Linked DNA regions of Geomonas sp. RF6. The protein of the gene in region 1 interacts with the protein of each later gene in a pairwise test. Links are inferred from orthologs where the notes say so. Each region holds a gene or a part of one and is shown on either strand. Other genes may lie near its edges. The genes, in order: recA and dprA.

Evidence for each region.
Region 2: the proteins of recA (region 1) and dprA interact in binary tests that used the Bacillus subtilis proteins (3 or more experiments, as listed by UniProt). The link is inferred for Geomonas sp. RF6 from one-to-one orthologs.

The regions. Positions count from the first base shown.
Region 1 is NZ_CP087999.1:1,496,885-1,500,061, forward strand. The notes cover bases 71-2,931. They hold recA (recombinase RecA), read left to right. Parts: upstream 71-932; coding sequence 933-1,931; downstream 1,932-2,931. Other genes in these bases: LPW11_RS06465 (sensor histidine kinase), read left to right, coding at 71-801; LPW11_RS06475 (type IV pilus twitching motility protein PilT), read left to right, coding at 1,935-2,931. Outside these bases: more of LPW11_RS06465, read left to right, coding at 1-70; more of LPW11_RS06475, read left to right, coding at 2,932-3,086; LPW11_RS06480 (regulatory protein RecX), read left to right, coding at 3,090-3,177. UniProt on the Bacillus subtilis protein: Multifunctional protein involved in homologous recombination, DNA repair and competence.
Region 2 is NZ_CP087999.1:2,708,649-2,711,772, forward strand. The notes cover bases 174-2,981. They hold dprA (DNA-processing protein DprA), read left to right. Parts: upstream 174-941; coding sequence 942-2,021; downstream 2,022-2,981. Other genes in these bases: LPW11_RS11650 (LysM peptidoglycan-binding domain-containing protein), read left to right, coding at 174-925; topA (type I DNA topoisomerase), read left to right, coding at 2,097-2,981. Outside these bases: more of LPW11_RS11650, read left to right, coding at 1-173; more of topA, read left to right, coding at 2,982-3,124. UniProt on the Bacillus subtilis protein: Protein that helps load RecA onto ssDNA during transformation. Binds cooperatively to circular ssDNA, is able to bridge different segments of DNA. Favors the loading of RecA onto SsbA- or SsbB-coated ssDNA and formation of RecA-DNA filaments.

The DNA.
Region 1 (3,177 bases):
GCAAACGCCGATCTCAAGCGCGTCTCCGCCATGAAGAACCAGTTTCTCGGCCTCGTCTCCCACGAGTTCAACACCCCCCTCACGAGCATCATCGCCGGCACCGATCACCTCCTGCAGCAGGGGTGCGCGGAGGAGGACGAGGCGGTCCTCCGGATGGTGCGCGACGGCGGGCTGCGCCTGAAGGACCTGGTGGGGGACCTCCTGAACCTGATAAAGCTGGAGGCGAAGGAAGGGGTCATGGTCGCGGAGCCGGTGCACCTGAAAGGGGAGCTGGAGCTGGTAAGGGAGCAGCTCGCCCCCGCGCTCGCCGCGCGAAACCAGAGCCTCATCCTCTGCGGGCTGGAGAATCTCCCCTCGTTCGTGGGGGACTGGAAGAACCTGGAGCGGGTCTTTGGCGAGCTCCTGGAGAACGCCATGAAGTTTACCCCCGACGGCGGGGAGATCCGGGTCAGCGGCCGGGTGGTGGACGGGAAGTCCCTCGCTGAGCGGCGCGAGACGCTGGAGCGCTTCAACGAGGGGTTCCTCGCGCGCTGCGGCAACAGGTGCTACCTAGAGGTGGAGGTGCGCGACAACGGAATCGGGATTCCGCCGCAGGAGCAGCAGCGCGTCTTCCAGATCTTCTACGAGATCGGCGACGTCAGGCACCATTCGAGCGGCAAGGGGGCGGGGCTCGGCCTTGCGATCGTGAAAGGGATGGTGGAGGCGCACGGCGGCATGGTGTGGGTGGAGAGCGACAAGGGGAGCTCCTTCTTCCTCCTTCTGCCGCTGGAGCAGGAGCTCAGCCAGCCGGAACTCTTCTAGCGCGGAGCTTCCCCCCGTGCGTCAGGAGGAGCGGGAGCCGCACGCTCCGATGTTACTTGAAAACTCGCTGGAATTTGTGCTATTTGTCATGGGATCGCCGGAACAGGCGAAAACAGCAAGGAGATACGCGTATGCTCGACAGGGAGAAGGCGATTGACCTGGCACTCGGCCAGATAGAGAAACAGTTCGGCAAAGGTGCCATCATGAGGCTCGGCAACGAGGAGGCGCTCCCGGACGTGGCAGCCATCCCCACCGGCTCCCTCTCGCTGGACCTGGCGCTCGGCGTAGGCGGCGTACCCCGCGGTCGCGTCATCGAGGTATACGGTCCCGAGTCCTCCGGCAAGACGACCCTCGCGCTGCACATCATCGCGGAGGCGATGAAGGAAGGTGGCATCGCCGCCTTCATCGACGCCGAGCACGCGCTCGACATCGGCTACGCGAGGAAGCTCGGGGTGAAGACCGACGACCTCCTCGTCTCCCAGCCGGACACCGGCGAGCAGGCGCTGGAGATCGCCGAGACCCTCGTCAGATCGGGCGCCATCGACGTCCTCGTCGTCGACTCCGTCGCGGCCCTCGTGCCGAAAGCGGAGATCGAGGGCGACATGGGCGATTCCCACATGGGTCTGCAGGCCCGCCTCATGTCGCAGGCGTTGCGCAAGCTCACCGGCATCATCTCCAAGAGCAACTGCTGCGTCATCTTCATCAACCAGATCAGGATGAAGATCGGCGTCATGTTCGGCAACCCCGAGACGACGACCGGCGGTAACGCCCTGAAGTTCTACGCCTCCGTGCGCATGGACATCAGGAAGATCGCCGCACTGAAGCAGGGGAACGACGTCATCGGCTCCCGCACCAGGGTGAAGGTGGTGAAGAACAAGGTCGCCCCCCCCTTCAAGGAAGTGGAATTCGACATCCTCTACGGCGAAGGGATCTCCAAGGAAGGGGACGTCCTCGACCTCGCCGTGGAGAAGGGGATCGTGGACAAGAGCGGAGCCTGGTTCTCCTACGGCAAGGACCGCATCGGCCAGGGTCGCGAGAACTCCCGCATCTATCTGAAGGAGCACCCGGAGATCACCGCAGAGATCCGGGAGAGGCTGCTCGCCCCCGAGGCAGCCGCCCAGGCGGTATAAGACATGGAACTGAACGAGATCCTTTCCGTCGCCATGAAGGCCCGGGGGTCCGACGTCCACCTGAAGACGGGGATCCCCCCGATCGTGCGGATCGACGGGCAGCTGCGCGCCATCCCGAACGCGGAGCGCCTCTCCGCGGACGCGGTGCGCACCATGGCCAAGGGGATCATGAACGAGCGGCAAAGGAAGCAGTTCGAGGAGAACTACGAGGTAGACCTCTCCTACGGCGTCCCCGGACTCGGGAGGTTCCGCGTCAACGCCTACTCCCAGCGCGGCACCGTGGCCATGGTGCTGCGCGCCATCCCGATCGCCATCCCCTCGCTGGAGGCGCTGAACCTCCCGCCGGTCCTTAAAAAGCTCGCCCTCGAGCAGCGCGGCCTGATCCTTGTCACCGGCACGACCGGCAGCGGCAAGTCCACCACGCTCGCCTCGATGATCGACTACATAAATGAGAACCGCACCTGCAACATCATCACCATCGAGGACCCGGTCGAGTACCTGCACAAGGACAAGAAGAGCCTGATCAACCAGCGCGAGGTCGGCTTCGACACCCTGACCTTCGGCAGGGCGCTCACCAGCGCCTTGCGCCAGGACCCGGACGTCATCCTCGTCGGCGAGATGCGCGACCACGAGACGATCGAGACCGCGCTCACCGCCGCCGAGACCGGGCACCTGGTCCTCTCCACGCTGCACACCCTCGATGCCGCCGAGACCATCAACCGCATCATCTCCGTCTTCCCCCCGTACCATCAGAGACAGGTCCGGATGCAGCTCTCCGGGATCATCAGAGGGGTCATCTCCCAGCGCCTGGTGCCGCGCATCGACGGCAAGGGAAGGGTGCCGGCGGTGGAGATCATGATCGGCACGGCCCGCGTCAGGGACTGCATCGACGACAAGGAAAAGACGAAGCAGATCGCGGACGCCATTTCCCAGGGGTACACCACCTACGGCATGCAGACCTTCGACCAGTCGCTCATGCAGCTCTTCACGAGCAAGCTCATCAGCTATGAGGAGGCGCTGCGCCAGTCCAGCAACCCGGACGACTTCGCCCTGAAGGTCTCCGGCATCTCTTCCACCTCCAACGCCAGCTGGGACCAGTTCACCCTGGAAGAACCTGAAGCCGGGGATGGAGAACTGGTGATCGAGAAGTACTAAGGGGTGTCCAACGCGCTTTTCGACTGTGCGCTGAGAGCCCTCGCGCTGCGCGACCACAGCGAGACGGAGCTGCGCCGCAAGCTCTCCGCCA
Region 2 (3,124 bases), 1.2 Mb from region 1 along the record:
GGGGGACACCCTGTGGGGGCTGTCCCGGCGCTTCCTGCACGACCCATACTACTGGCCGAACATGTGGGCGGTGAACCCCGCGATCGGGAATCCGCACTTCATCTACCCCGGGCAGCGCGTCAGGGTGTACAGCGACCGGATCGAGCTGGAGCAAAAAGGGACCATGCCCCCTGCTTCCGCAGAGACTCCCGCTCCCGCAGAGCCGGGGGGGAGTAAGGAGGCGGCCGAGGAGGCGCCGCAGGCGCAGGGCTTCACCGTCACCGGGGCGGAGGGGTTCCTGCTGGAGGATGAGATCCATCCCTCAGGGTACATCGTCTCCACAAACCAGAACAGGGTGATGGTGGGGTCCGACGACATCGTCTACACCGACATCGGGAGAAGAAACGGCGCGAACGTCGGCGACCGCTACGCGATCTACAGGAAGATGGCGGCGGTCAGTCACCCGGTCACCAATGTGATCCTCGGCTACCGGGTCCTCGCTCTTGGCGAGCTGCAGCTCTCCGAGGTGGAGGAGAAGGTCTCCAAGGGTCTCGTCACCAAGTCGTTCCAGGAGATCGGGGCCGGGGCCTTCCTCCTGCCGTGGCGCGAGAAGCGGGTCAGCGTCCCCCTGAAGGGCGCCGACCGCGACCTTACCGGCTACATCGCGGAGACCCAGACCGGCAACAGGGCGCTCGCCAGCGGAGACATCGTCTACCTCGATCTCGGCAGCTCCCATGGGGTGAAGCCCGGCAATCTCCTGTACGTCGTCCGCGACGTGGTACCCGATCAGCGCTACGCCCTGAACAAGATAGAGAAGCTGCCAGCCGAGGTCGTCGGCGCCGTCGTGGTACTGGAGACGGGGGTGAACACTTCCACCGCCGCGATCGTGAAAAGTGTCGACACCGTCTACCGTGGCGACCGCGTGGAGTTGAAGAAGAGCAGATAGATTCCGGGGGGGCCGCATGGACCACCTGCACTGGTTTGCCCTCAAATCGGTTCCCCAGATCGGAAACGTGCTCTTTCGCAGACTGCTCGCCCACTTCGGCACGCCGGAGCGGGCGCTTGCGGCGACCGAGGCGGAGCTCTCGGCGGTGAAGGGGATGAACCAGGGAGCGATCAGCGCCCTCAGAAGCCACGACGGGCGCGCCTTCGCCGAGGCGGAGCGCGACAGGGTGGCGGCGGGGAAGGTCGCGGTCGTCGACATCCTCTCGCCGGACTACCCGAAACCCCTCCTGGAGATCGCCGATCCCCCACCTTTCCTCTACCTCGCCGGGACCATCGCCGGGTACGAGCCAGCCATCGCCATCGTCGGCTCCCGCCGGGCCTCCCCCGGCGGGCTCGCCATCACCACCCGCCTGGCGCGCGACCTCGCCGCCCGGGGGATAACCGTCGTCTCCGGGCTCGCGCGGGGAATCGACGCCGCGGCGCACTGGGGAGCGCTGAAAGGTGGAGGGCGCAGCATAGCGGTGCTGGGGTGTGGTGTCGACGTGGTCTACCCGCTGGAAAACGCGGTCCTCTACGCCGAGCTCGCGGCCCGCGGTGGGATCGTCAGCGAGTTTTCGATGGGGAGCGAGCCGATCCCTGAGAACTTCCCGAGGCGCAACCGGATCATCAGCGCGCTGTGCGCCGGCGTGCTCGTCGTGGAGGCGGGGGAAAAGAGCGGCTCCCTCATCACCGCCCGTTTTGCCCTGGAACAGGGGCGCGAAGTCTTCGCCGTCCCCGGAAACGTCAACATGAGCTCCAGCAGGGGGGGGAACGCCCTCATAAAGGCGGGGGCAAAGCTGGTGGAGCGGGTGGAGGATATCCTCGAAGAGCTCCCCTATCTCTCCTCCCGCCCCGCCACCGAAACGTCGGAACCATCCTTTTCCTTCTCCCCGGAGGAGGGGAAGCTGTACGATCTCCTTCGTCAGGCACCGCTGCAGATCGATGATATCATTGTGCAAAGTGCGTTGACAGTGGGGGAGGTTTCCGCTATTTTACTGCGCCTGGAGCTCAAAGGGGCGATTGTGCAACTTCCCGGCAAGCATTTTGCTATTGCGTGACATCCGGGTTTTTTGACATCATCAGTACGAAAAAGCCCCTTCGCTCGCGGTTCATCCGCACACTAAGGTGATCATATGTCCCAGCATCTCGTTATCGTCGAATCTCCCGCCAAGGCGCGGACGATCGAGAAATTTCTCGGGCCCGACTTCAAGGTCCTCGCCTCTTTCGGACATGTGCGGGCGTTGCCCAGCAAGCAGGGGTCGGTGGACGTCGAGCATGACTTCGAGCCGAAGTACGCGGTACTTCCCGAGAGCAAGAAGCATCTGGACGCCATAAAGAAGGAGATGAAGGGGATAAACTCCCTCCTCCTCGCGACAGACCCCGACCGTGAAGGGGAGGCGATCTCCTGGCATCTCCTGGCGGCGCTCGGGATCGACAAGAAGAAAAACCCCTTCGACATAAAGCGGGTGGTCTTTCACGAGATCACGAAGGACGCCATTCGCCACGCGGTGCAAAACCCGCGCGACATCCTCATCGATCTGGTCGACGCGCAGCAGGCTCGCTCCATCCTCGACTACCTCGTCGGCTTCACCCTCTCCCCCTTCCTCTGGAAAAAGATCCGCTACGGCCTCTCCGCCGGCCGCGTCCAGTCGGTCGCGCTGCGCCTCATCTGCGAGAGGGAGAAGGAGATCCAGGCGTTCCAGGAGCGCGAGTACTGGACGATCGGGGCGAAGCTCGAGACTGTCGGGAAGAAGAAGCAGCCGGTGACCGCGTCCCTTGTGGAGGCTGCGGGGCAAAAGCTCGGCAAGTTCGACATCCCGGACGGCGAGAGCGCCCAGAAGATCAAGGAGCACCTGGAAAAGGCACGCTACCAGGTCGAAAAGGTCACGCGCAGCGAGCGCAAGCGCCAGCCATCACCCCCCTTTACCACCTCGACCCTGCAGCAGGAGGCCGCCCGCAAGCTCGGCTTCTCCGCGAAGAAGACGATGTCGGTCGCCCAGAAGCTCTACGAGGGTATCGACGTCGGCGAGGGGTCGGTCGGTCTTATCACCTACATGCGTACCGACAGTGTGGCGCTCTCCAACCTCGCGCTGGAGGACGCCAGGAACCTCATCGTCTCGAAGTACGGGAAGGAATACGCGCTGGAGAAGCCGCGCGTCTT